Linked DNA regions of Saccharothrix violaceirubra. The main gene of each other region encodes a partner of the protein of the gene in region 2 in a complex. Links are inferred from orthologs where the notes say so. Each region holds a gene or a part of one and is shown on either strand. Other genes may lie near its edges.

Region 1 (14,671 bases), 330 kb from region 2 along the record:
TGGTCGTCCACCCACACCGGCCGGGCCAACCGACCCGGCACGTGCACGACCTTGCGCCGGTAGCGGGGCACGAACGACAGGCGGCGTTCGATCAGGTGGACGAGCCGGTCGTAGTCGAAGCCCGAACGCGGCCGGCGGAACACCGCGACCCCGCCGACGTGCATCGGCGTCGTGGAATCCTCCAGGTACAGGAACGAGGCGTCCAACGCGGACAGGCGGTCGGGCATGGCCACCAGGCTAGCCCGCGCAGCCGGCCACCAGCCTGTTCACGGCCGCCACCTCCGCGGCGTCGCGCCGGTACCGGGACAGCCGGATCTCGGCGGCCTCGGGCATCGCGTGCCGGACCGTGTCGTCGACACCGGCCAGGAACGCCTGGACGAGCCGTCCGCGCACGACCCGCTTGAACGCGCGCAGCTCCGTCACCGCGATCGCCAGCCAGCTCAGCGCCACGTCGACCATCCGGTCGCCGCGTGCCGCGCTGGCCCAGTCGACCACGACGGGACCGTCCGGCCCGAGCACCACGTTGCCGGGGTGCAGGTCCAGGTGCAGCAGGGCGCCGGAGCCGGGCAGGAAGTCCGGCACGGGCGCGGTGTCGAGGCGTCGGTGCAGGTCCGCGAGCTGCCGACCGAGGGCGGCGGCACGCCACGGCCGGGCGTCGACCTCCTGCGACATGCGCGGGCCGGGGACGTACTCCATGACCAGGTCGCGCTCGGAGGCGTCGTGCACGCGGGGCACCGGGATGCCGTGCGCGTGCAGGTGCCGCATCAGCTCGGCCTCGGGCACCAGGTCACGGCCCGTGCGGGCACGCTTGACCAGGAGCCCGTCGGGACGCAGGAACACGTCCGACTCCCGGCCGCGGGCGATCGGCTGCGCCACGTCGCGCAAGGTCATGTGACGATCATCATGCATATGACGCTGGGCACAAGACCCGAACGGGTGCGATTCCGCCGATTTCGGGGGTGGGAACATCTGCGCGTGGACGTCTCCCCGAAGGACCGCTTCGTCACCGTGTACGGCCGCAAGCCCGTGCTGGAAGCCCTCGACGACCCCGCGCTGGAGGTCGACAAGGTGATGCTCGCCGACGTCGCCCGGGGTCAGGCGGCCCGGGAGATCCTGGACGCGGCGGCCCGCCGGGGCGTGCCCGTGGTGCGGGCGACCGCGCAGCGCGTGAAGGTCCTCGCCGGCAACGGCAAGCAGGACCAGGGCGTGCTCGCCGACGTGATCGCGCCCCGCATGCGCCCGCTGGCACACGCACTGCGCGACCGGCCACGCGGCGTGCTGCTGCTCGACGGCATCACGACGCCCGCGAACGTGGGCATGATCCTGCGCACGGCCACCGCCGCCGGCTTCGACGGGATCGTCGTGCCCAGGCGTGGCGTGGCGTCGCTGGACCCGCTCGTGGTGAAGGCGTCGGCCGGGGTGGCGTTCCGCGCGCCCGTGATCCGGTGCGCCACGGCGGGCGAGGCGGCGGCGGAACTGCGTGCCGCCGGGTACCCCCTGTTCGCGTTGGACGCCCGCTCGTCGGACACCGTGCACACCGCCGACCTGCCCGAACGGGCCGCTTACGTGCTCGGCGGCGAGACGTCCGGCATCTCCGACGAGGTACGCGCCCACGTGACCGGGTGGCTGTCGATCCCGATGGCGGCCGGCGTGGAGTCGCTGAACGTGGCGAGCGCGGCAGCCGTGCTCTGCTTCGAGGTGGTCCGGCGGAAGGGCTAGAACTCCAGGTCGAGCAGCACTTCCAGCTCGGCGAGCGTGTCACGCACCCGCCGGTGGTGGACACCGACCATGCCCGCGTCGACGGCGGCCCACACGTTCATCGGGACGTCGTCGACGAACACGCACTCGCCCAGTTCGAGCCCCAACCGCCCGGCGACCAACGAGTAGATGCGCCGATCGGGCTTGGCGATACCGACCTCGCCCGAGGTGACGACCGTGTCGAACACGTCGTGCCAACTGGCAGGCGGAGCCCACAACCCGTCGGCGTTCGACAGGATCGCCGTGCGGATGCCGTGCTTGTGCGCGACACGTGACGCGGTCAACAGGGGCGGCTCGGCCACGTCGACATCGTCACCGTGGTCGGTGAGCACCCCGCCGAAGTCCAGTACCAGTCCACGCACCGTTCCTCCATCGGGTGATCTTCGTCCGCACCGGCCGCCCACCGCCCTCGGTTCAGCATGCCACCGCGAATCCGCCCACTGCCCGACACGTGGACCACACCGGACCACGATCACGTCGCGGGCGCACAGGCCCTGGTGAAGATCATGGTCGAAGTCCTCTCCGGCCACCGCCCCCTGACCCGGCTGGCGGACCACACCACCCGCACCGCGCGGGACACCATCCGGGAAAACCTCGACACCGGCCCGATCCGCGCGACGCGCGTACACCTGCGCCCCGTGTCACCCACGATCTGCGAGGCAACCGGCACAGTCGTCGACAACGGCCGCCTACGCGCCATGCTCCTACGCGCGGAACTGACCCCGACAGGCTGGATCTGCACCCGCTTCCGCCTACTCCCCTGACCAGACAAGAAGGACAAAATCGCCCACCCCACGACCGCCGCAACACCAGACCCCCGCGCCCGTCTCCCAGCGGAGACGGGCGCGGCCCGACAGCGATGCCGGAACACACACCGCAGGGTGCCTGGGTGCACATTTCACGGTGCCTGAACGCACAACTCGCGGTGTCTGAACGTATAACTCGCGCGTTGGCGAGTGCACCGACACAACGGGGCGGGTCCACACCGGACCCGCCCCGGAAGATCGAGAAGATCACCCGCGAGGCTTGCGATTCCCCTTGGCCTGCGCACGAGCCTGCGCCCGCCGCTCCTTCCGCGTACCGCCCTGGCCACCCTGCCCACCGGCAGGCTTGTCCGACGACGTCTCCGCGTCCCCGCTCTCCGAAGGCCCGGAGTAGCTCAGCCGCTGCTGCCCGCCCTGGTTCCCCAACCCCTTCCCGCGCAGAGCCGGCGGAATGGCGTTGCCCTCCAACTGGGCCATGGCAGGCCCGGCCGGAGCCTGATCACGACCACGTTCCTCCTGCTGGGCGGCCGCAGCCGCCCGAGCCCGCGCCCGGCTGCCGGTCAACGGCCCCGCGCCGTTCGCGATCGACACCTGGACCGGCGGCTCGGGAGCCGGCTCCGGCTCGGCGGCCTCGACCTGGAGGTTGAACAGGAACCCGACGGTCTCCTCGCGCAACGCGTCCAGCATCGCGTTGAACATCTCGAAGCCCTCGCGCTGGTACTCGATCAACGGGTCGCGCTGGGCCATCGCCCGCAGGCCGATGCCCTCCTTGAGGTAGTCCATCTCGTAGAGGTGCTCGCGCCACTTGCGGTCCAGCACGGACAGCAGCACCCGCCGCTCCAGCTCGCGGATCGCACCGGGCCCGACACGGCCGTCGATGTCGGCCTCCCGCGCCGCGTACGCGTTCATCGCATCTTCCTGGAGCTTCTCCTTCAGGAACTCCTTGGTGACGTCGTCGTCCGACTCCAGCAGCGCCTCGTAGTCCAACGACACCGGGTACAGCGTCTTGAGCGCCGTCCACAGCTTGTCGAAGTCCCAGTCCTCGGCGTAGCCGTCGGCGGTCGCGCCGTCGACGTAGTCGGAGACCACGCTGGTGATCATGTGCTCGACCTGCTCGCGCAGGTCCTCGCCGTCGAGCACGCGGTGGCGCTCGGCGTAGATCACCTTGCGCTGCTCGTTCATGACCTCGTCGTACTTGAGGACGTTCTTGCGGATCTCGAAGTTCTGCTGCTCGACCTGGGTCTGCGCGCTGCGGATGGCCCGGGTGACCATCTTGTGCTCGATCGGCACCTCGTCCGGCACCTTGAGCCGCGTCATCACGGTCTCGACCATGGCCGCGTTGAAGCGGCGCATCAGCTCGTCCTTGAGCGACAGGTAGAACCGCGACTCGCCCGGGTCGCCCTGACGGCCGGAACGACCGCGGAGCTGGTTGTCGATCCGGCGCGACTCGTGGCGTTCGGTGCCCAGCACGTACAGGCCGCCGGCCTCGCGGACCTCTTCCGCCTCGGCCTTGACCTCGGCGGTGATGTCCTCGATGACCTTCGACCACGCCTGCTCGTACTCCTCCGGCGACTCCACCGGGTCGAGGCCGCGCTCGCGCAGTTCGTGGTCGGCGATGATGTCCGGGTTGCCGCCCAGCACGATGTCGGTACCGCGGCCGGCCATGTTCGTGGCGACCGTGACGGCGCCCTTGCGGCCCGCCTTCGCGATGATCAACGCCTCGCGGTCGTGGTGCTTGGCGTTGAGGACCTCGTGCGGGATGCCCTTGCGGACCAGCAGTTTCGACAGGTACTCGGAGCGCTCGACGCTGGTCGTGCCGATCAGGACCGGCTGGCCCTTCTCGTGGCGTTCGGCGATGTCCTCGGCGACGGCGTCGAACTTCGCCTCCTCGGTCTTGTAGACCAGGTCGGACTCGTCCTTGCGCTGCATCGGCCGGTTGGTCGGGATGGGGACCACGCCGAGCTTGTAGGTCTGGTGGAACTCCGCGGCCTCGGTCTCGGCGGTACCGGTCATGCCGCCGAGCTTCTTGTAGAGGCGGAAGTAGTTCTGGAGGGTGATCGTGGCGAGCGTCTGGTTCTCGGCCTTGATCTCCACCCCCTCCTTGGCCTCGATGGCCTGGTGCATGCCCTCGTTGTAGCGCCGGCCGGCGAGCACGCGGCCGGTGAACTCGTCGACGATCATCACCTCGCCGTTGCGGACGATGTAGTCCTTGTCGCGGGTGAACAGCTCCTTGGCCTTGAGGGCGTTGTTCAGGTAGCCGACGAGCGGGGTGTTGGCCGCCTCGTACAGGTTGTCGATGCCGAGCTGGTCCTCGATGTAGGCGACGCCCGCCTCCGTCACGCCGACGGTGCGCTTGCGCTCGTCGACCTCGTAGTGGGTGTCCTTCTTCAGGCGCGGCGCCATCCGGGCGAACTCGAGGTACCAGCGGCTGGACTGGTCGGCCGGGCCGGAGATGATCAGCGGCGTCCGGGCCTCGTCGATCAGGATGGAGTCGACCTCGTCGACCAGGCCGAAGAAGTGGCCGCGCTGGACGCACTCGTCGAGGCTCCACGCCATGTTGTCGCGCAGGTAGTCGAAGCCGAACTCGTTGTTCGTGCCGTAGGTGATGTCGGCCTGGTAGGCGACCCGGCGCTGCTCCGGCGTCATCTCGGAGAGGATCGCGCCCACGGTCAGGCCCAGGAAGCGGTGGATGCGGCCCATCCACTCGGCGTCGCGCTTGGCGAGGTAGTCGTTGGTCGTGATGACGTGGACGCCCTGGCCGGCGATCGCGTTGAGGTAGGTCGGGAGGACCGACGTCAGCGTCTTGCCCTCACCGGTGCGCATCTCGGCGATCTGGCCGAGGTGCAGTGCCGCGCCGCCCATGAGCTGGACGTCGAACGGCCGCTGGCCGAGGGTGCGCTTGGCGCCTTCACGGACGACGGCGAACGCCTCGGGGAGGAGTTCGTCCAGCGACTCGCCCTCGGCGTAGCGCTTCTTGAACTCCTCGGTTTTGGCCCGCAGCTCCGTGTCGGAGAGGTCGACGACCTCGTCTTCGAGGTGGTTGATGTGCGCTGCGATGTTGCGCAGGCGCTTGAGCATCTTGCCCTCGCCGGCGCGGAGCAGTCGGGACAGCACCATCTTGGGTCGACCTCATCACCTGATCGCCACGCGCCTGTGAGGGCGCCTTCCAACGGCTGGTCACACGTGTGACAAGCCTTGTCCATCTGCCATCGTAGGCAAGACGCGAAGGTGTGTGCACAGACACAGGTAGGAAGGGGTGCGGGACGTCCCGTAACGGTCGACTTCCTTGATCGACTCTTCGCTGTTCGGACGGGTCCCCGCAGCGGTCGGCCGCCGCCTGTTCAAGGGGGCCGTCGCCCGAATCGCCCTTTCCAGCGGTCACCCGCCGCCGGGCCGGCCACCCAGGAGGGTTTGTCCTTCGACACCCGCGAGTTATGCGTTCGGACACCGCGAAATATGCACTCGGGCACCTTGTTCGGGTGGTCGCGGCCCAGGTCGACACGCGAGTCCTCCACTCGGACACCCTGAATTGCGCGGTCGGACGACGGGTACCGCCGGCCGTGTTTCCGCAGTGCTCGACCGCCCCGGCATCGACGGGCGCGGGCCTCACATGGGTGGGCGATGCCGACGGGATGGTTCGACGACCATGGCGATCGAACGGCCGTGAACCACCGAAGCCGAAGGTGGCCGGCCAGGAGTGCGGGTCGGGCGGGACGCGAACTCGGGTGCGGGTGCGAGGCGTCCGGCCAGGGGCAAGAACGCCGGGATGGGTGAGTGCCTCGGGGGTGGTCCGGCGAGCGGAACACCGCACTGGGCAGAGGGTGCCGCGGCTTTCGGCACCCGGGTTCGGCACCGGTGCGCGTTGGCAGCGCGGGTCAGGGCAGCGCGGACCGAGGCGGCGCGAGGCTGCGAACGTTTGACGGATGACCGAGTCGGGGATTCGCTGACGCCCGTCCGGGCGTCCCACCTTGGCGCGCGAGCGATCGGAGTCGTGCCGGATCACCCCACCTTGGCAAGAGTCCGCCGGGAGCCGTGCGGAAGGAGACATCAGGCGGACCGGCGGCGGCGCGGGCAACCCGGCTCACGGACAGACCGGCGACATCATGAGCCCGGCGGTGATGGGAACGCGTTGACCGGAGGCAGCGGCCCTGGCAGCGGAACGGCACGGTAGACCGACGACCTCGGGAGCCGGAAAGCACCGGTGCGCCGGAGCTTCCGACCGGGGACATCGGGTGGACCGGAGGCAGCGGCGGACCGGTGGCATCCGGTGGCGGCGAGGACACGGGCGCGGCGGCATCGGGAGCCGGGAGGTGCGGGTGCGGCGAGGCTCAGGCGGGCTGGTGGCATGGGAGCGACCCCCGGCGTGGGGCGCCGGGGGTCGTCGGTCGGGTTGGTCGGATGGTCCCGTTTGCTTTGGGTGCCCGCCGGCTGCGGCGGCGGGCCGGTGGTCAGGCGAGCCTGATCACGCCGTAGTCGAAGCCCTTTCGGCGGTAGACGACGCTCGGGCGTCCGCAGTCGGCGTCCGCGAACAGGTAGAAGTCGTGGCCGACCAGTTCCATCTCGTAGAGGGCCTGGTCGACGGTCATCGGCTTGGCCGTGTGCTCCTTCTCGCGCACGACCTGGCCGGGCAGGTTGTCCTCGACGTCCTCCCAGCGCTGCTGCGCGGGCACCTCGGCCAAGCTGCCGTAGGCGGCCTCCGGCTCGGCGGCTTCGAGCACGGCGGTGTGGCCCTGCCAGGCGCGCTGTACTTCGCCGTCGCGGTCGGCCGGGGAGGACGGCATCCCGCCGAGTCCGCTGGTCGCCTCGGCGACCGACGTCAGACCGCGCCGGCTGTGGTGCACACGACGACGGTCGTGGGCGCGGCGGAGGCGGTTCTCGATCTTCGCGACCGCGGCGTCGAGCGCCGCGTAGAAGTCGCCCGCGCACGCCTCCGCCCGGATCACCGGACCCCGGCCCTTGCCGGTGATCTCGACGCGCTGGCAGTTCTTCGCCTGGCGGCGGTTCGGTTCGTGGAAGAGTTCCACGTCGAAGCGGATGACCTTGCGGTCGTAACGTTCGAGCCTGGCCAGTTTCTCGGCGACGTGCACCCGGTAGTGATCGGGCACCTCGACGTTACGGCCCTTTACGACGATGTCCATACACGACCTCCCTCGCGTTGCGGCGAGCTGTGGCTTGGGATGGCTGCGGCACCGGTTTCGCGATCGTCTTTCGCGTCAGCGTCGCCGAGAGTCTCCCCTCAGCACTCAACCGGAGCCAGGGTCATGGGCTGTTCGCCTCCTCCCCGCGTGCCGGGAACGCTGATAGCGGTGCACGTTAGCCCGGTATTCGCCGCCGCGACAGCCCCCGACGCGGGGGAAGTCCAAGTTTTTCCGGCGATGACTGAGAGCGACGAAGCAACGGGTTCCACGCCGACGCCACGCGGACGGCCACGATCGGCCCGCGACCGCGCGCTCACCCGTTCGACGCACCGGCGCTCGCCCCTGTGGCGCGGCACCCGCGAGACCGAACGGCCTTGGCATGGGCGTCATGTCAGGCCAACGGTCGAGCACTGCTCGTGGTTCCCGCATCCGGTCACCCGGGCGTGTCGCCGCGGCGCACGGCGGTCAACGTCATGACGGCGGATACCCGCAACCCCGCCGATAGCAACATCGAAGTGCACGCGGCGGCCGTCGCACCCGTCGTGACCACGTCGTCCAGCAACACCACGGACGTGCCGGGCGGCGGCAGACCGGCCGGCACGAGCCGCACCCGACCACCCAGGTTGGCCCGGCGCGCGGACGCGTCGAGGCCGACCGAATCCCGCACGCCGCGTGCGTACGCCAGCGCGGGCGCGACCCGCGCGCCGGAAGCCCTCGCCACTCCCACCAAGTGGGAACCGCCCCGGCGTCGGATCGCGGCACGGCGTGATGGCGCGGGCACCAGCCACCGGTTCCCGGACTCGTCCGGGAACATGCCGGGAAGTACCGGCAGCGCGGCGGCGATCAACGCGCCGAACACCGCCGCGAGATCACGCCGACCCCGTTCCTTCAAGGCGAGGACGAGTTCACGCGCGGCGCCGGCGTAGTCGGCGAGCGTGAATACCGGCGACCCCGGGAAAGGCACCCGACGCGGCGGCCCGAAAGCACCCAGACAACGCGCACAGGAACGCACACCCTCGGCTCCGCACCCCGCGCAGCGGATCGGGAACAGCAATGTCAGGACCATGGACCCCACTGTGCTCAGGGGGTCCGACAATTCGGGGGCTTCGGCGGGGCGGGTGAAGATTCACGATCGGGTGAAGTACCGGAATGCACATTTCGCGGTGCCCGAACGCACGACTCGCGGTGTCCGGACGCACGACTCGCGCGTCAGCCGGGGTAGAAGACGGACGAGGGAAGCGCGGTGGTGATCGTGCCCGCGCGCCACACGTCGCCGATGTCGCCCGCGCTCCAGATCCCGCTCTGGTCCACGGCCACCACGTTGCGCCCCGGCGCGGCGGCCACCGAGGTGACCGGCGCGGTCAGGTTCGACGTGTTGAAGCGCTCGATCCGCAACCCGTCGATGTTCACCTTGGCGATCGGGTAGGCGTTGATCGACGTGCCGGCCACGACGACGTCCTGCGCCAGCCAGTCCGCCGACTGTACGGCCGCCCCCAGCACGCCCACCTGCAACAACCGGGGGGCGCGCAACGCCACCGACGAGTCCTGCCCCCGGACCACGGCCGCCAGCACGAGCTTCCCGCCCACCACGGCCACGACCCGCGTCCCGTCCCGGGACAGCCGCAACTCGGTGATGTCGCCGAGGAACGCCACGTCGGAGGCGTTCACGGCGTTCGCCTTCCACCCGCCGTCGCCCTTGTTCACGCGGACGACGTTGGCCCCGTTCACCACGGTCCACACCTCGGTGGCCGGCTCGCCGACCCGTCCGCTGTAGAGCCACGTCGGCCGCGTCATGGTGTTCGCGGGCAGGTCGACCGCGGCCAGGTCGCCCTCGGTCAGCCCCACGCGCAGGCGCACCGAGCCGTCGTCGAGCCGGCCGACCACGGCCAACTCCGTGCCGTCCAACGACTGTGCCGCGCTGACCGCCCGGTAGTCCCCGGCGCCGGCCGGTCCCTTGACCTGGGCGCCGTTGCCCAGCTGGCGGACCTGCCCGCCGCCGACGAGCAGTCCGCTCTGCCCGGCGTCGGGCGTGATCAGGGCGTCGCCGCTCTGGATGTCCGCGGGCCGCCACTCGTTCTGCTCCGGCGAGATCTGCGCGCCCTCGACCAGCACCCGGACCCGGCTCGACGTCACGCCGGCCAGCGATTTCACCACCTGCGCCACGATCTGCTTGCGCACCTGCGCGGTCAGGTCGCCGACGCGGGTCAGGTCGACTTCCAACGCGCCGTCGTCGGCTTCCTGCGCGTCCTTGCGCTGCACGGCACCGTTGGGCACGGCCGTCGCCAACGCGCCGCGCATCGCCGACGCCGGCCCCTTGAGCAGCAGTTCCACCACGCGCAACGGGATCGACGTGGACGGGGGCACGACCACGTACCGCGGATCGGGCACGAGCACGCCGAAGTCGGGCGTGTAGAAGAACAGCGTCACGCGCCGGTAGTTCTGGTTGAAGCCGCTCAACGGCATGTATACGCCGGACGGCGGCTTCGAGATCCGCCACTGCCCCTTGTCGTCCTGCTGCACCTCGACCGGGATGTCGAAATCGCCGATCTGCTGGGCGAACGAGTTGTCGGCCTCCAGCCGCCCGAAGTTCTTGCCCTGCAACAGCACTTCGCGCCGCTTGCCGTCGGCGGGCTGATCCTCGGACTGGCCGGGCACGGTGTTGAACGTGGACTCGACGATCGTCGGCGGGCTCTTGGTGTCCCACGTCTTCGCCGCGTCCGGGGTCAGGTACGCCTTGGCCGCGGCGTAGTCGCCCTCGGGGCTCGCGGAGGCGTTCACAAACCCGCGGACCAGGCTCAACGGATCCAGTTCGGCGGACGGCTCCGGCACGGCCGCGGCCGTGGCCGGGCCCGCCGACGGGTTCACCGGGATCGGCGAGGTGCTGGTCGGGATCGCGGCGCAGCCGCTCGCGGACAGGAGCGCGAGCAGGAGCGCGATCACCCCTCCGGATCGGCGGTCACGGGTTGCGCGGGCTGCCACGTGATCTCCTCCTCGGTCAGCTCGACCTCTTCGACGGGTTCCGGTTCCGGCACGGCGACGGGCGGCGGCAGGTCCGGGGGTTCCAGCGGCAACGGGCTCTCGACGATCTCGTGCCCTCGCCGCACGGGCAGGGTCAGCCGGAAGACGGCACCGTGCCCGCGTTCGCCCCACGCCTCCAGCCAGCCGCCGTGCAGCCGCGCGTCCTCCAGGCTGATCGACAGGCCCAGGCCCGTGCCGCCGGTGCGCCGGTTGCGGGACGGGTCGGCCCGCCAGAACCGGTTGAACACCAGCTCGGCCTCGCCGGGGCGCAGGCCGACGCCGTGGTCGCGGACGGCGACCGCCAGCGCGTCGCCGTCGGCGCGCAGGGTCAGCCCGACCGGCAGCCCCTCGCCGTGGTCGATGGCGTTGGCCAGCAGGTTGCGCAGGATGCGCTCGACCCGCCGGGCGTCGACCTCGGCGGTGACCTCGTGGTCGGGCATGTCCAGGACGAGCTTGGTCCCGCTGCTGTCGGCGATGGCCCGCACGGCGTCGTGCGCGCGCCGGGCGAGCACGCGGACGTCGACCAGTTCGGCCGCCAGCTCCTCGACGCCCGCGTCCAGCCGGCTGATCTCCAGCAGGTCGCCGAGCAGCGACTCGAACCGGTCCAGCTCGTCCACGAGCAGCTCGGTCGAGCGGGCCAGGCCCGCCGGGAACTGCTCGCGCGAGGCGTGCAGCACGTCCGCGGCCATCCGCACGGTGGTCAACGGCGTGCGCAGCTCGTGCGACACGTCCGAGGTGAACCGGCGCTGGAGCTGGCCGAACTCCTCGAGCTGGTGGAACTGGCGTTGGATGCTCGCGGCCATCTCGTTGTACGACTCGGCCAACCGTGCCACGTCGTCCTCGCCGATCACGGGCATGCGCTCGTCCAGGCTGCCGTCGGCGAACCGCTCGGCGATCTCGGCGGCCTGCCGGACCGGGCGCACGACCTGCCGCGTGACCAGGTTGGCGATCACGGCCAGCAGTCCGAGCAGCACGAGTCCGCCCACGACCAGCGTGGACTGCACGACCTCGGCGGTCGCCCGCTCGCCCGCGAGCGGGAAGAGCAGGTACAGGTGCATGGGGCGGGCCGAGCTGTTCACCGGCTTGCCGACGACCAGCAGCGTCGTGGGCACGCCGTCGTGCTCGACCGTGGTGATCTGGTAGCCGGCGCCGCCCGCCTCCAGCATGCGCACGAGCCCGTCGGGCACGTCGCGCCACGCGCCGACCGCGATCGGCTGGCCGTCCGAGCCGCGCCCGACCGGGTCGTAGAGCACGGGTTCGAACGCGCCCGCGCCGGAGATCGTGGTGTCGGTCCCGGCCGCCGAACTGATCTTGTTCAACGCGCTGGTGAACCGGCTGCGCACGTTGTCCGGGCCGGGGTTGAGCCCGGACAGGTCCGGCTGGATCGCCGCCGCGCTGACCTCGGCCTGCCTGATCGCGGCCGTGATCTTGGTGTCCAGCAGCCGGCCGGTGATCTGGACCTGGAGGACCATGCCCAGCACGAACACGACGGCCGACGACAGGGCGAGCGTGCTCACGACGACCCGCACCTGCAACGACCGCCGCCACAGCTCGCCGAACCGCGCGGCGCGGCGCCGTCCCGACTCGGCGATCCGGCGTGCCTGCCGCGCCGCGGGTTCGAGCAGGCGCGGGGTCATGCCGGGAGGGCTCCGATCACGGAGGGCCGGCCTTGTACCCGACACCCCGGACGGTCAGCACGACCTCGGGGTGCTCGGGGTCGCGCTCGACCTTGGACCGCAGGCGCTGCACGTGGACGTTGACCAGGCGCGTGTCGGCGGCGTGCCGGTAGCCCCAGACCTGCTCCAGCAGGACCTCGCGGGTGAAGACCTGGCGCGGCTTGCGGGCCAGCGCCACGAGCAGGTCGAACTCCAGCGGGGTGAGCTGGATGGGCCGGCCTTCGCGCAGCACCTCGTGGCCGGGCACGTCGATGGTGAGGTCGCCGATCTGGAGCACCTCGGCGGGCTCGGCCTCGGTGCGCCGCAGCCGCGCCCGGATGCGGGCGACCAGTTCCTTCGGCTTGAACGGCTTGACGACGTAGTCGTCGGCGCCGGACTCCAGGCCCAGGACGACGTCGACCGTGTCGCTCTTCGCGGTGAGCATCACGATCGGGACGCCGGACTCGGACCGGATGGCCTTGCACACGTCGATGCCGTTCATGCCGGGCAGCATCAGGTCGAGCAGCACCAGGTCGGGCTTGAGCTCGCGCAGCGCGGGCAACGCGCGTGCGCCGTCGGCGACGACCGCGGTGTCGAAACCCTCGCCCCGCAGCACGATCGTCAGCATTTCCGCCAGGGCGGGGTCGTCGTCCACGACGAGCACGCGTGCCTTCATAGGCGATATCGTCCCATTGCCGGCCGGACGCCCACGCACCGCCCAGGGCTCATCGCCGCTGGTCGTCACATGCGTCCGGTCTGTGATCAGTCTCGGTCGCCGATCCACGAGCCCACCTCGCCTCGTCGCGCGCGGTTCGTTCAGCGAATCATCGGATCAACGGTCACGTTTCGTTACGTAAATCCGCTAAACAGCGAAGTGTTCTTGGACGAGGTCGTCCACCTGGAGCGCTTCGGTCCCGTCGAGGACCGCCCAGGGCGACAGCCAGTGGGTCTGGGCCAGCCGGTCGTACACGATCGAGCACCGGGTCTGGAGGTCGGCGTCCGACTCGTACACGTCCCGCTCGCGCGCGTCCTGGGCCTCGCGCCGCGCGGCCCGGTCGCCCGCGACCTCGGTCGGCACGCGCAGCAGGAGCTGGAGGTCGGGCACGGGCAGGTCGAAGCGGTCGACCTCGAGCGCGCGCAGCCACTCGACGAACCCGCCGTCGACGTCCTGCCGCAGCCGGGCGGCACCGTACGCGGCGTTGGACGCGAGGTAGCGGTCGAGCAGCACGACGTCGTACTCGGCGGTCCACGCGCGCAGGTCGGGCGCGGCGGCGCGGCGGTCGAGCGCGTAGAGGACGGCCATCCCGTACACGGAGTCGGTGAGGTCGCCGAGCCGGCCGTGCAGCGCGTCGCGCACGAGTTCGGCGTGGATGTCCTGGTCGTAACGCGGGAACGCGCCCGTCACCGCGGTGAGGCCGGCTTCGGCCAGCGCGGCGGTCAGTTTTCCGGTCAGGGTGCGTTTGCCGGCACCGTCGAGGCCCTCGATCACGACGAGTTTTCCCACGTGGCCACCCTAAGGGGCGGGGCCTGCTCTCGATCGGGCGCATAGGTCACCCAATCGGGTCAGTAGAGATCCTTTCGGTCACTCTTGTGAGTGACTACGGTGAGGCCAATTCCGTGCGGGAGAGGGTGGTGCCGCGGTGACCGCGGATTCCGGGCACTCCGCCGAGCAGCCAGGTCTGCCCGGCGCGCTGGCCGAGACGCTGCGGTACGGGCCGTTCCACCGCGCGCTCCACGACGCGATCGCGCACCGCGGCCTGTCGCTGGCCCGGCTGCGCGCGCACCTGGAGAGCCTGGGCGTCCAGGTCGGCCAGTCGACGCTGAGCTACTGGCAGCGCGGCCTGCGACACCCCGAGGTGCCCCGGGCCATCGGCACCGTGCGCGCGCTGGAGACCGTGCTGCGCCTGCCCGCCGAATCGCTCGTGGCCCTGGTCGGCCAACGTCCGCAGCCACGCCCGCCGCGCCCGGCGTTCGCCGAGATGGCGGGCACCTGGGTGCGCACCCGCCCGCTGCTGGGCGAGTTCGACTCGGCCAACGCCGACCTGGAGGTCCTGCTCGTCCACGACTCCGTGCTCGTCGGCACGCAGGGCGAGCAGCGCTCGATCACCACCCGGCTCGTGGTCCGCGCGCTGCACGGCGGACCGGACCGGTACGTGGCGGTGCACCAGGGCGACGAGGGCTGCGTCATCGACAACGCGATCGTGCGCGCCGGCGAGGGCTGCCGGCAGGGCCGGGTGCGGCGGCAGAGCTCGTCGCGCGGCCTGGCGTTCGAACTGCTCTTCGACCGGCGGCTGGCCGAGGGCGAGGAGCACGTCTTCTCGTTCACCGTCCTCGACGA
Region 2 (13,466 bases):
AAGCCGGGCACCACGACCCCGCACACCGAGTTCGACGCGCAGGTCTACATCCTGTCGAAGGACGAGGGTGGCCGCCACACGCCGTTCTTCAACAACTACCGTCCGCAGTTCTACTTCCGGACGACCGACGTGACCGGCGTCGTGACCCTCCCCGAGGGCACCGAGATGGTCATGCCGGGCGACACCACGACCATGGCCGTGAAGCTGATCCAGCCGATCGCCATGGACGAGGGCCTGCGGTTCGCCATCCGCGAGGGTGGCCGCACCGTCGGCGCCGGCTCGGTCACCAAGATCATCAAGTGACCCGGCGCTAGAACTCCACCCCCGATTTGGCCCCGCGCACGTCGTGTGCGACCATTGACGGGTTGCTCGTCGGGGCGGCCGGATTCATCGAATACGGCCGCCCCGTCACGAGCGGGGTTATCAGTACGACAATCCCACAGGTTTCATCAGTGGGACCGGTCTGAGCAGAGGGCGCGACACGCCCGACCGCGTGGACCGGGCACCGTGACACCGCGCAGGTGTCAGTCCTGAATAGGGGGCGGAGCGCGCCGGAGGTCCCGTGACCTCGTGAAAGGTGCCCGCGCCGCAGCGGTACTAGAAGCAGAGGAACGGCAAGCCATCATGGCGGGACAGAAGATCCGCATCCGGCTCAAGGCCTACGACCACGAGGCGATCGACGCGTCCGCGCGCAAGATCGTCGAGACCGTGACGCGCACCGGCGCTCGGGTCGTCGGGCCTGTGCCGCTGCCCACTGAGAAGAACGTGTACTGCGTCATCCGCTCGCCGCACAAGTACAAGGACTCGCGCGAGCACTTCGAGATGCGCACGCACAAGCGCCTGATCGACATCCTCGACCCGACGCCGAAGACGGTGGACGCGCTCATGCGCATCGACCTGCCGGCGAGCGTCGACGTCAACATCCAGTAAGCGTGGACGCGGCAGTGTTGATCCCATTTGGGGCGGAGAGTAACGAGAACCATGTCTGACAGGCAGGTCAAGGGCCTCCTGGGCACCAAGCTCGGCATGACGCAGGTCTTCGACGAGAACAACCGGATCGTCCCGGTGACCGTCGTCAAGGCCGAGCCGAACGTGGTCACCCAGATTCGGACCCAGGAGAACGACGGCTACTCGGCAGTCCAGTTGGCCTTCGGCGCGATCGACCCGCGCAAGGTCAACAAGCCCGTCGCGGGCCACTTCGCCAAGGCGGGCGTCACGCCCCGTCGACACCTGGCGGAGCTGCGCACCACGGACGCCTCCGAGTACCAGGTCGGCCAGGAGATCACCGCAGAGGTGTTCGAGGCCGGCGCGGTTGTCGACATCGTCGGCACCTCCAAGGGCAAGGGCACCGCGGGTGTCATGAAGCGCCACGGCTTCGCCGGTCTCGGCTCGAGCCACGGCACCCAGCGCAAGCACCGCTCGCCGGGTTCCATCGGCGGCTGCGCCACGCCCGGCCGCGTGTTCAAGGGTCTGCGCATGGCGGGCCGCATGGGCCACGCGCGCGTGACCACCCAGAACCTCAAGGTGCACAAGGTCGACGTCGAGTCCGGCCTGCTGCTCATCAAGGGCGCGGTGCCCGGTCCCAAGGGCGGCACCGTGTTCATCAAGACCGCTGCGAAGGGTGGTGCCTGATCATGACGTCGGTCGAGATCCGCACCCCGGACGGCAAGAGCGACGGTTCCGTCGAGCTGCCCTCCGCCATCTTCGACGCCAAGGCGAACATCGCGCTGCTGCACCAGGTCGTCGTGGCCCAGCAGGCCGCCGCGCGCCAGGGCACGCACAAGGTGAAGACCCGCGGCGAGGTGTCCGGTGGCGGTAAGAAGCCGTACCGCCAGAAGGGCACCGGCCGCGCCCGCCAGGGCTCGACCCGTGCGCCGCAGTTCGCCGGCGGTGGCGTCGTGCACGGCCCCGTGCCGCGCGACTACAGCCAGCGCACCCCCAAGAAGATGAAGGCCGCCGCCCTGCGTGGCGCCCTCTCCGACCGGGCGCGTGCCGGCCAGGTCCACGTCGTGAGCGAGTTTCTCGCGGGTGACGCCACCCCGTCGACGAAGACCGCCCGCAAGATCCTGGACTCGGTCACCGAGGCTCGCCGGGTGCTGGTCGTGCTGCTGGAGAGCGAAGAGGCGTCGTGGGTCAGCCTGCGCAACCTCCCGCACGTGCACCTGATCACGCCGGGTCAGCTGAACACCTACGACGTGCTCGTCAACGACGACGTGGTGTTCACGAAGGACGCTCTGGACGTGTTCCTCGCGAGCAAGGCCCAGCAGGGCAAGGGCTCGGCCGAGGCGGTCGCCGGTTCGTCCGAAGTGGAGGACGACAAGTGATCCCCGACCACCGGGACATCCTGCTCGCGCCGGTCATCTCCGAGAAGTCCTACGGGCTGCTCGAGGAGAACAAGTACACCTTCGTGGTGGCTCCCGGCTCGAACAAGACCCAGATCAAGATTGCCGTGGAGAAGGTCTTCGGCGTCAAGGTCGTCAGCGTCAACACGATCAACCGTCAGGGCAAGCGCAAGCGGACCAAGACGGGCTACGGCAAGCGCAAGGACACCAAGCGCGCCATCGTGACGCTGTCCGCCGAGAGCAAGCCGATCGAGATCTTCGGCGGCCCGGCCGCCTGATGACGACGAGGACTGCGTAGAGATGGGCATTCGCAAGTACAAGCCGACGACCCCGGGTCGTCGCGGTGCGAGCGTCTCCGACTTCGCCGAGATCACTCGGTCGACGCCGGAGAAGTCGCTGATCCGTCCGCTGCACGGCCGCGGTGGCCGCAACGCGTCGGGCAAGATCACGACGCGGCACAAGGGCGGCGGCCACAAGCGGGCCTACCGTCTGATCGACTTCCGCCGCACCGACAAGGACGGCATCCCGGCCAAGGTCGCGCACATCGAGTACGACCCCAACCGGACCGCGCGCATCGCGCTGCTGCACTACGTCGACGGCGAGAAGCGCTACATCATCGCCCCGGCGAAGCTCCAGCAGGGCGACGTCGTGGAGAACGGCCCCAAGGCCGACATCAAGCCGGGCAACAACCTGCCGCTGCGCAACATCCCGGTCGGCACGGTCGTGCACGCGATCGAGCTGCGCCCCGGTGGCGGCGCCAAGATCGCCCGGTCGGCCGGTGCGAGCGTCCAGCTCGTCGCCAAGGACGGCCCGTACGCCCAGCTGCGGATGCCTTCGGGCGAGGTCCGCAACGTGGACGTGCGCTGCCGCGCCACGGTCGGCGAGGTCGGCAACGCGGAGCACCAGAACATCAACTGGGGCAAGGCCGGCCGCATGCGCTGGAAGGGCAAGAAGCCCACGGTGCGTGGTGTCGCCATGAACCCGGTCGACCACCCGCACGGTGGTGGTGAGGGCAAGACCTCCGGTGGTCGCCACCCGGTGAACCCGGCCGGTAAGCCCGAAGGCCGTACCCGCCGCCGCAAGGCAAGCGACAGGCTCATCGTCCGGCGTCGTCGCACCGGCAAGAAGCGCTGAGCAGGGAGGGAGTGAAGGATGCCACGCAGCCTTAAGAAGGGCCCCTTCGTGGACGACCACCTGCTCAAGAAGGTGGACGTCCTCAACGAGTCGGGCAAGAAGACCGTCATCAAGACCTGGTCCCGCCGGTCGACGATCATCCCCGACATGTTGGGCCACACGATCGCGGTGCACGACGGCCGCAAGCACGTGCCGGTGTTCGTGACGGAGTCGATGGTCGGGCACAAGCTCGGCGAGTTCGCGCCGACGCGCACCTTCAAGGGCCACATCAAGGACGACCGGAAGTCGCGCCGCCGCTAGGCGACGAACTAGAGGAAGAGCAAGGGGAAGCAGCGATGAACGCCCGTAACGACGCCACCGCGCAGGAGTTCCCGCGCGCCGTGGCTCGGGCTCGCTACGTCCGCGACACGCCGATGAAGGTGCGCCGCGTCGTCGAGCTCATCAGGGGTCGTAGCGCCAGCGAGGCCCTGGCCGTGCTCCAGTTCGCTCCGCAGGCGGCAAGCGAGCCGGTCCGCAAGGTGCTCGCGAGCGCCGTGGCCAACGCCGAGAACAACCTGTCCCTGGACCCCGACACCCTGTGGGTGTCGAAGGTCTACGTGGACGAGGGTCCGACCCTCAAGCGGTTCCGCCCGCGCGCCCAGGGCCGCGCCTACCGGATCCGCAAGCGGACGAGCCACATCACCGTCGAGGTGGAGAGCCGTCCCAAGAAGACCAGCGCGAAGGGGAGTGCTCGGTAGTGGGTCAGAAGATCAACCCGCACGGCTTCCGGCTGGGGATCACCACCGACTGGAAGTCCCGCTGGTACGCCGACAAGCAGTACGCCGAGTACGTGGCCGAGGACGTCAAGATCCGCAAGCTGCTCTCGCGCGGCATGGAGCGTGCCGGCATCTCCAAGGTGGAGATCGAGCGCACCCGTGACCGGGTCCGCGTCGACATCCACACCGCCCGGCCGGGCATCGTCATCGGTCGCCGCGGCGCCGAGGCGGACCGCATCCGCGGCGAGCTGGAGAAGCTCACCAAGAAGCAGGTCCAGCTCAACATCCTCGAGGTGAAGAGCCCGGAGTCGGACGCGCAGCTCGTGGCGCAGGGCGTCGCCGAGCAGCTGTCCAACCGCGTGGCGTTCCGCCGCGCGATGCGCAAGGCGATCCAGTCGGCCATGCGCTCGCCGCAGGTCAAGGGCATCCGCGTGCAGTGCGGCGGCCGTCTCGGCGGCGCCGAGATGTCCCGCTCCGAGCACTACCGCGACGGTCGGGTCCCGCTGCACACGCTGCGCGCGGACATCGACTACGGCTTCTTCGAGGCCCGCACCACCTTCGGCCGCATCGGCGTGAAGGTGTGGATCTACAAGGGCGACATCGTCGGTGGCCTCAGCGCCAAGCGCGAGCGTGACGCGGCCCCGGCCGCCGACCGCGCGCCGCGTCGTGACCGCGGCGACCGCCCGAACCGGGCGCGTCGTTCGGGCGCCAGCGGCACCACCGCCACCAGCACCGAGGCCGGCCGCGCCGCCGCCGACGCGCAGGCGGACGCTCCGGCAGCAGAGAAGACGGAGGGCTGAGTCTTGCTGATCCCGCGCAGGCTCAAGCACCGCAAGCAGCACCACCCCGGTCGGTCCGGTGCTGCCAAGGGCGGTACGCGTGTCACGTTCGGCGAGTTCGGCATCCAGGCGCTGGAGCCGGCCTACGTGACCAACCGGCAGATCGAGTCCGCCCGTATCGCCATCACGCGGCACATCCGCCGTGGTGGCAAGGTCTGGATCAACATCTTCCCGGACCGCCCGCTCACCAAGAAGCCCGCCGAGACCCGCATGGGTTCCGGTAAGGGTTCGCCGGAGTGGTGGGTGGCCAACGTCAAGCCGGGTCGGGTGCTCTTCGAGATGAGCTTCCCGAACGAGGCTGTGGCCCGCGAGGCGCTTCGTCGCGCGATCCACAAGCTCCCGATGAAGTGCCGCATCGTTACGCGTGAGGGTGGTGATTTCTGATGGCAGCGGGTACCGCCGCTTCCGAGCTGCGCGAGCTGACCGAAGAGGAGCTGGTGCTGCGTCTGCGGGAAGCGAAGGAGGAGCTCTTCAACCTCCGCTTCCAGATGGCCACCGGTCAGCTCGACAACAACCGTCGCCTGCGCACGGTCCGGCACGAGATCGCCCGGATCTACACCGTGATGCGGGAACGGGAGCTGGGTCTCTCCGCTTCCCCGGACGGTTCCACTGGTGAGGGTGCGGCATGAGCGAGAACAACGAAGTGACGACGACCGAGGTCCGCGGCGAGCGCAAGGTCCGCGAGGGCCTCGTCGTGTCCGACAAGATGGACAAGACGATCGTGGTCGCGGTCGAGGACCGCAAGAAGCACCGCCGGTACTCCAAGGTCATGCGCTCCACCACCAAGGTGAAGGCGCACGACGAGCAGAACGCCGCCGGCATCGGCGACCGCGTGCTGCTGATGGAGACCCGGCCGCTGTCCGCCACCAAGCGCTGGCGGCTCGTCGAGATCCTCGAGAAGGCCAAGTAAGTCCCTCCGGGGATTCGGGCACAGTAGACAGACCGAGCCCGTCGGGTCGGAAATCCGGCGGGCCAGGAATGGTCAGGAGTAGGTAAGTGATCCAGCAGGAGTCGCGGCTCCGCGTCGCCGACAACACCGGTGCGAAGGAAATCCTTTGCATCCGTGTTCTCGGCGGCTCCGGCCGCCGCTACGCGGGCATCGGGGACATCATCGTCGCCACGGTGAAGCAGGCCATCCCCGGCGCCGGTGTGAAGAAGGGTGACGTCGTCAAGGCGGTCGTCGTCCGCACCGTCAAGGAGAAGCGCCGTCCCGACGGCTCTTACATCCGGTTCGACGAGAACGCCGCCGTGCTCATCAAGAACGACAACGAGCCGCGTGGCACCCGCATCTTCGGCCCGGTCGGCCGCGAGCTGCGCGACAAGAAGTTCATGAAGATCATCTCGTTGGCGCCGGAGGTGCTCTGACCATGAAGGTGAAGAAGGGCGACACGGTCGTCGTCATCGCCGGCAAGGACAAGGGCGCCCGGGGCAAGGTCATCCAGGCCTACCCGACGCAGAACCGGGTCCTGGTCGAGGGCGTCAACCGGATCAAGAAGCACACCCGGATCACGCAGACCCAGCGCGGCGCACAGTCGGGCGGCATCGTGACCCAGGAAGCGCCCATCCACGTGTCGAACGTGATGGTGGTCGACTCCGACGGCAAGCCGTCCCGCGTGGGCTACCGGACGAACGACGAGGGCAAGCGGGTCCGCATTTCCCGTCGTAACGGGAAGGACATCTGATGACCACCGCAGAGAAGACCACCCCGCGGCTCAAGACCCGCTACCGCGAGGAGATCGTGGCCGAGCTGCGCAAGCAGTTCGAGTACGCGAACGTGATGCAGATCCCCGGCGTCGTGAAGGTCGTCGTCAACATGGGCGTCGGCGACGCCGCCCGTGACGGCAAGCTGATCGAAGGCGCCGTCCGGGACCTCTCGATCATCACCGGCCAGCGTCCCGAGGTCCGCAAGGCCCGCAAGTCCATCGCGCAGTTCAAGCTCCGCGAGGGCATGCCGATCGGTGCGCGCGTGACGCTGCGCGGCGACCGCATGTGGGAGTTCCTGGACCGGCTGCTGAACATCGCACTGCCCCGTATCCGCGACTTCCGCGGCCTGTCGGGCAAGCAGTTCGACGGCAACGGCAACTACACGTTCGGTCTGAACGAGCAGTCGATGTTCCACGAGATCGACCCGGACGCCATCGACCGCCCGCGCGGCATGGACATCACGGTCGTCACCACCGCCACCAACGACGAGGAGGGCCGGGCGCTGCTCAAGCACCTGGGCTTCCCCTTCCGGGAGAACTGAGATGGCCAAGAAGGCTCTGATCAACAAGGCCGCGGCCAAGCCGAAGTTCAAGGTGCGGGGCTACACCCGGTGCCAGCGCTGCGGCCGACCGCACTCGGTGTTCCGCAAGTTCGGCCTGTGCCGGATCTGCCTCCGCGAGATGGCCCACCGGGGCGAGCTGCCCGGCGTGAGCAAGTCCAGCTGGTAAGTCCGGCTCGGCGGCAGGTTTTTTCGAAATCCACTTCGCTGTAGGCCCCGCCACGACCAGTCCGCTCCGGACTCGGACCCTGGCCGGCGAACCGCAGCGAGAAAGGTTGACCAGGTCACCATGACGATGACCGACCCGATCGCAGACATGCTCACCCGTCTGCGCAACGCGAATTCGGCGTACCACGACAAGGTCGTGATGCCGCACTCGAAGCTGAAGGCGAACATCGCCGAGATCCTCAAGCGCGAGGGCTACATCGCGAGCTACCGCGACGAGGACGGCGACGTCGCCAAGCAGCTCGTGATCGAGCTGAAGTACGGCCCGAACCGTGAGCGCAGCATCGCGGGTCTGCGCCGGGTGTCCAAGCCCGGTCTGCGCGTTTACGCGAAGTCGACCAACCTGCCGAAGGTTCTCGGCGGTCTTGGCGTCGCGATCATCTCGACCTCCGGCGGTCTGCTGACCGACCGTCAGGCGAACAAGCAGGGCGTGGGCGGCGAAGTCCTCGCCTACGTCTGGTAACGGAAGGGGGACAACAGCATGTCGCGCATCGGAAAGCTGCCGATCACCGTCCCCTCCGGGGTCGACGTCAAGATCGAGGGCCAGGAGGTGAGCATCAAGGGTCCGAAGGGCACCTTGGAGCTGACCATCGCCGAGCCGATCTTCCTGGAGCGGGCCGAGGACGGCACGCTCGAGGTCAAGCGCCCGAACGACGAGCGTCGCAGCCGCTCGCTGCACGGCCTGTCGCGCACCCTGGTGCAGAACATGGTCGTCGGCGTGACCCAGGGCTACGAGAAGAAGATGGAAATCCACGGCGTCGGCTACCGCGTCGCGCTGAAGGGTTCCGACCTGGAATTCGCGCTGGGTTACAGCCACCCGGTGAAGGTCGAGGCCCCGGAGGGCATCACCTTCGCGGTGGAGACCCCGACCCGGTTCTCGGTCTCCGGCATCGACAAGCAGCTCGTCGGCGAGATCGCCGCGAACATCCGCAAGCTGCGCAAGCCCGACCCGTACAAGGGCAAGGGCGTGCGTTACGCGGGCGAGAAGATCCGCCGCAAGGTCGGAAAGACGGGTAAGTGACATGAGCGAGACCGCAACGAAGCGCAAGCCGGTGGGCACGGACATCTCGACCACCCGACGCATCGCCAAGACCCGCCGTCACTTCCGGCTCCGCAAGAAGGTCAGCGGTACGCCGGCACGCCCGCGTCTGGTCGTGCACCGGTCGTCGAAGCACATCACCGTGCAGATCATCGACGACCTGGCGGGCCACACCCTGGCCGCCGCCTCCTCGGTCGAGGCGGACGTCCGTGCGGTGGACGGCGACAAGAAGGCGAAGGCCGCCAAGGTCGGTCAGCTCGCCGCCGCCCGTGCCAAGGACGCCGGGATCAGCAAGGTCGTGTTCGACCGCGGCGGCAACGCCTACCACGGTCGGATCGCGGCTCTGGCGGACGCGGCCCGCGAGGCCGGGCTGGAGTTCTGACAAATGATCATCACTGGAATTGAGAGGGACGCCTGATGCCAGGACGCACGCGTCGCGAAGGCGGCGGGGGCGAGCGCGGAGAGCGTCGCGACCGTCGTGACGGCGGCCGCGGCGGCGCGGCCCAGGAGAAGACCCCGCACCTGGAGCGCGTGGTTGCGATCAACCGCGTCTCCAAGGTCGTCAAGGGTGGTCGTCGCTTCAGCTTCACCGCGCTGGTCGTCGTCGGCGACGGCGACGGCATGGTCGGTGTCGGCTACGGCAAGGCCAAGGAAGTGCCGGCGGCGATCGCCAAGGGTGTGGAGGAGGCGAAGAAGAACTTCTTCCGCGTCCCCCGCATCGCGGGCACGATCCCTCACCCGGTCCAGGGCGAGAAGGCGGCCGGTGTCGTGCTGCTGCGTCCGGCTTCGGCCGGTACCGGTGTCATCGCCGGTGGCGCGGTCCGCGCGGTGCTGGAGTGCGCCGGTGTCCACGACGTGCTGTCCAAGTCGCTCGGCTCGGACAACGCGATCAACATCGTGCACGCCACCGTGGAGGCCCTGAAGGGTCTCCAGCGTCCCGAGGAGGTGGCGGCCCGTCGCGGTCTGCCGCTGGAGGACGTCGCCCCGGCCGGCATGCTGCGCGCCCGCGCAGGGGCGGTGTGACCATGGCCCAGCTCAAGGTGACCCAGGTCCGCAGCAGCATCGGTACCAAGCACAACCACCGTGAGTCCCTCCGGACCCTCGGGTTGCGCAAGATCCGCCAGTCGGTGGTCCGCGAGGACTCGCCGCAGGTGCGCGGTTTGATCCACACCGTGCGTCACCTGGTGGTCGTCGAGGAGGTCCAGTCGTGACCATCAAGATCCACGACCTTCGTCCGGCTCCGGGCGCCAAGCGGGCCAAGATCCGCGTCGGCCGCGGTGAGGGCTCGAAGGGCAAGACCGCCGGTCGCGGTACGAAGGGCACCGGGGCGCGCAAGAACGTCTCGCCGCGCTTCGAGGGTGGCCAGATGCCGCTGCACATGCGGCTGCCGAAGCTCAAGGGCTTCCGCAACCCGTTCCGCACCGAGTACCAGGTCGTCAACGTCTCCGACATCGCCCGGGTGTTCCCGGAGGGTGGCCGGGTCGACGTGGACGCGCTGGTGGACGCCGGCCTCGTGCGCAAGAACGAGCTGGTGAAGGTGCTGGGCGACGGCGACCTCGACGGCGTCAAGCTCGACGTCGTGGCGCACAAGTTCTCGCGCTCCGCGGTCGAGAAGATCACGGCGGCGAGCGGCACCACCACGGTGCTCTGAACGCCGCATGAACCGTGAACGGCCCCCGGGACTCCCGGGGGCCGTTCGCATTACCGACCCCGGTCTCGTTCGCTCACGGCGCAAATACGTCGGTCACCCGTACCGGCGTCACCCGCGGGTGTTCTCGGGGTCGCTATGGCGTCGGTGGATCAGGGTGTCGGGCGAGCACCGGAAATGCTCGTCACCGCCTTTCCGGCGGTATTGACGAGCCCCTCCGGCAGGGGTCGGCGCGGGCTCGGGCGTACCGGCCCGGTACGCCCGCGACCTGCCCGGGTACGGTCGAACTTGATCCATTCGGAGGCTTGCGGGCCGAAGGTTCCGATCAAGTGCGAAGTGTGAACGCCGACTGGCTACGGCGATCGGCCCGGTGGCTGTTAAAGTCGCGGGCTGAACCCGGATGTCGTCCGGGTCGGTCGCGGCTATCGCCACGTCCGCCGCTCGTCGGCGACAGCCCGACGGCAACCAGCAGGACTGTGCCGGCAACACGGTCGGTACCGCAGGAGATGCCGACCCCGATGGGCGGCAACGCTGATGGAGGTTCGCGTGCTCGGCGCATTCCGCTCGGCTCTCGCGACGCCGGACCTACGAAAGAAGATCCTCTTCACGTTGGGGATCGTCGTCGTGTACCGGTTGGGCGCGACCCTGCCCGCGCCGGGTGTCTCCTTCAAGAACGTGAAACAGTGCGTCGAGCAGGTGGACCAGCAGGGGATCTACTCCCTGATCAACCTGTTCAGCGGCGGCGCGCTGCTCAACTTGTCGATCTTCGCGCTGGGCATCATGCCCTACATCACCGCCAGCATCATCATCCAGCTGCTCACCGTCGTCATCCCGCGGTTCGAGCAGTTGAAGAAGGAAGGCCAGGCGGGCCAGGGCAAGCTCACGCAGTACACCCGGTACCTGACGATCGCGCTGGCCGTGCTCCAGTCCACGGGCATCATCGCCCTGGCCGTGCGCGACCAGCTGTTCCAGGACTGCCAGGTGCCGGTCATCCCGGACGAGAGCATCTTCTCGCTGTGCGTGCTGGTCGTGACGATGACCGCGGGCACCAGCGTGATCATGTGGCTCGGTGAGATCATCACCGAGAAGGGCATCGGCAACGGCATGTCGTTGCTGATCTTCACCGGCATCGCCGCCCGCATCCCGGCCGAGGGCCAGATCATCCTCAGCCGCGGCGGTCTCACCTTCTTCCTGGTCCTCGTGGCGGCGCTGCTGATCATTGCCAGCGTCATCTACGTCGAGCAGGCCCAGCGCCGGATCCCGGTGCAGTACGCGAAGCGCATGATCGGCCGCCGGATGTACGGCGGCACGTCGACCTACCTGCCGCTGAAGGTGAACCAGGCCGGTGTCATCCCGGTCATCTTCGCCTCGTCGCTGCTGTACCTGCCGGACCTGATCTCCCGGTTGACCGCCTCGAACGACGGGTCGGCGCCGGGCTGGTGGCAGACGTTCGTGCAGACGTACCTGGTCAGCCAGTCCAACCCCGTGCACATGGGGCTGTACTTCCTGCTGATCGTCTTCTTCACCTACTTCTACGTGGGCATCACGTTCAACCCGGACGAGCGTGCCGACGAGATGAAGAAGTTCGGTGGGTTCATCCCGGGTATCCGCCCCGGCCGGCCCACCGCCGAATACCTCCGCTTCGTCCTGGGGCGGATCACGCTGCCTGGCTCGCTCTACCTGGGCATCGTCGCCATCCTGCCGAACCTGTTCCTCGACCTGACCGGTCAGGGCCAGAACCAGAACTTCCCGTTCGGCGGTACCGCGGTGCTGATCATGGTCGGTGTCGGACTCGACACCGTGAAGCAGATCGAAAGCCAGCTCATGCAGCGCAATTACGAAGGGTTCCTCCGCTAGTGCGACTCGTTCTCGTCGGCCCGCCCGGAGCGGGCAAGGGCACCCAGGCCGGACTGCTCAAGAGCAAGCTCGGCGTGCCGCACATCTCCACCGGGGACCTCTTCCGCGCGCACATCGGCGAGCAGACGGACCTCGGCCGGGAGGTGCAGCAGTACCTCGACTCCGGTCGTCTCGTCCCCGACGAGGTGACCAACGAGATGGTGCGCGCCCGGCTCGCCGAGCCCGACGCCGCCGCCGGCTTCCTGCTCGACGGCTTCCCGCGCAACGTGGCCCAGGCGGGTGTCCTCGACGAGATCCTGGCCTCCGGCGGCCACAAGCTCGACGCCGTCGTGGAGTTCCGCATCGACGAGGAACTCGTCGTCGAGCGGCTGCTCGCCCGCGGGCGCACCGACGACAAGGAGGACGTGATCCGGCACCGGCAGGAGGTCTACCGCACGGAGACCGCGCCGCTGCTGGACCACTACTCCGGCATCCTGGTCACCGTCGACGCGGTGGGTGGGATCGACGAGATCAGCGAACGCGCGCTGGCCGCGCTTCGCGGCCCGAAGTGACCGGTGGACTCTTCGATGTCCTGCGCCGCGCGTTGCCGGGCGGTCGCGACCGCATGATCGAGATCAAGAGCCGCGGCCAGCTCGAGGCGATGCGCGCCTCGGGACTGGTCGTGGCGCGTACGTTGGCGGCCCTCGTCGGGCACGCCAAGGTCGGGGTCAGCACGGCCGAACTGGACGAGCTGGCCGAGACCACCATCCGCGAGGCGGGCGCCATCCCGTCGTTCAAGGGCTACCACGGGTTCCCGGCGAGCATCTGCGCCAGCGTGAACGAACAGGTGGTCCACGGCATCCCCAGTCGTACCCAGGTCCTCGCCGAGGGCGACCTGATCTCGATCGACTGCGGTGCCATCCTCGACGGCTGGCACGGCGACTCGGCCGTGACGGTCGAGATCGGCCAGGTCACCGAGGCCGAGCGCAGACTGTCCGAGGCCACCAGGCTGTCGATGCTCGCGGGCATCGCCGCGGCCGTGCCCGGCGGGCGCCTGAGCGACATCTCCTTCGCCATCGGCAACGAGACCGTGCGCGTCGGCCGTGAGCACGGCGTCACCTACGGCATCGTCGACGGCTACGGCGGCCACGGCATCGGTTCGAAGATGCACATGGACCCGTTCCTGCCCAACCGGGGCAAGCCCGGCAAGGGGCCCCGGCTCAAGGTCGGCATGGCCATCGCCATCGAGCCGATGCTGACCCTGGGCACCGAGCGCACCGTCGAACTCGACGACGGCTGGACCGTGATCACCGAGGACGGGTCGCGCGCGGCGCACTGGGAGCACAGCGTCGCCATCACCGACGACGGTCCGTGGGTGCTCACCG

What was found.
Region 1: the proteins of secY (region 2) and secA are in contact, whole or in part, in a crystal structure (PDB 3DIN), measured with the Thermotoga maritima proteins. The link is inferred for Saccharothrix violaceirubra from one-to-one orthologs. Residues at the interface, in WP_004081795.1 of Thermotoga maritima: Glu108, Gly109, Glu110, Glu111, Ala236, Glu237, Arg238, Arg239, Ile240, Thr241, Ile242, Gln243, Tyr244, Ala245, Arg246, Arg247, Val248, Thr249, Gly250, Arg251, Arg252, Val253, Tyr254, Gly256, Ala257, Ser258, Thr259, Tyr260, Leu261, Pro262; in WP_004082002.1 of Thermotoga maritima: Glu261, Ala262, Arg263, Lys300, Ala301, Arg302, Thr303, Ile304, Ile305, Leu323, Tyr324, Asp325, Pro326, Val329, Ser330, Tyr333, Ile336, Lys340, Phe345, Val349, Glu363, Phe364, Tyr374, Ser375, Gly376, Gly377, Glu393, Ile395, Thr482, Ser483.

The regions. Positions count from the first base shown.
Region 1 is NZ_JACHJS010000001.1:557,838-572,508, reverse strand. What follows is about bases 2,572-5,960. They hold secA (preprotein translocase subunit SecA), read right to left. Parts: upstream 5,640-5,960; coding sequence 2,772-5,639; downstream 2,572-2,771. Also shown: F4559_RS02815 (WS/DGAT/MGAT family O-acyltransferase), read right to left, coding at 1-227; F4559_RS02810 (phosphotransferase), read right to left, coding at 238-891; F4559_RS02805 (TrmH family RNA methyltransferase), read left to right, coding at 976-1,719; F4559_RS02800 (HAD-IA family hydrolase), read right to left, coding at 1,716-2,120; F4559_RS02795 (Rv3235 family protein), read left to right, coding at 2,178-2,522; hpf (ribosome hibernation-promoting factor, HPF/YfiA family), read right to left, coding at 6,971-7,660; F4559_RS02780 (ComF family protein), read right to left, coding at 8,094-8,726; F4559_RS02775 (LpqB family beta-propeller domain-containing protein), read right to left, coding at 8,870-10,639; MtrAB system histidine kinase MtrB, read right to left, coding at 10,597-12,315; MtrAB system response regulator MtrA, read right to left, coding at 12,332-13,009; F4559_RS02760 (dTMP kinase), read right to left, coding at 13,196-13,837; F4559_RS02755 (hypothetical protein), read left to right, coding at 13,974-14,671. UniProt on the Escherichia coli protein: Required for protein export, interacts with the SecYEG preprotein conducting channel.
Region 2 is NZ_JACHJS010000001.1:229,322-242,787, forward strand. Bases 10,041-12,946 are described here. They hold secY (preprotein translocase subunit SecY), read left to right. Parts: upstream 10,041-10,791; coding sequence 10,792-12,102; downstream 12,103-12,946. Other genes in these bases: rplO (50S ribosomal protein L15), read left to right, coding at 10,041-10,248; F4559_RS01325 (adenylate kinase), read left to right, coding at 12,102-12,653; map (type I methionyl aminopeptidase), read left to right, coding at 12,707-12,946. Also shown: tuf (elongation factor Tu), read left to right, coding at 1-303; rpsJ (30S ribosomal protein S10), read left to right, coding at 625-930; rplC (50S ribosomal protein L3), read left to right, coding at 982-1,632; rplD (50S ribosomal protein L4), read left to right, coding at 1,635-2,324; rplW (50S ribosomal protein L23), read left to right, coding at 2,321-2,620; rplB (50S ribosomal protein L2), read left to right, coding at 2,643-3,476; rpsS (30S ribosomal protein S19), read left to right, coding at 3,495-3,776; rplV (50S ribosomal protein L22), read left to right, coding at 3,812-4,213; rpsC (30S ribosomal protein S3), read left to right, coding at 4,213-5,031; rplP (50S ribosomal protein L16), read left to right, coding at 5,035-5,454; rpmC (50S ribosomal protein L29), read left to right, coding at 5,454-5,699; rpsQ (30S ribosomal protein S17), read left to right, coding at 5,696-5,980; rplN (50S ribosomal protein L14), read left to right, coding at 6,067-6,435; rplX (50S ribosomal protein L24), read left to right, coding at 6,438-6,752; rplE (50S ribosomal protein L5), read left to right, coding at 6,752-7,315; F4559_RS01285 (type Z 30S ribosomal protein S14), read left to right, coding at 7,317-7,502; and 7 more genes. UniProt on the Escherichia coli protein: The central subunit of the protein translocation channel SecYEG. Consists of two halves formed by TMs 1-5 and 6-10.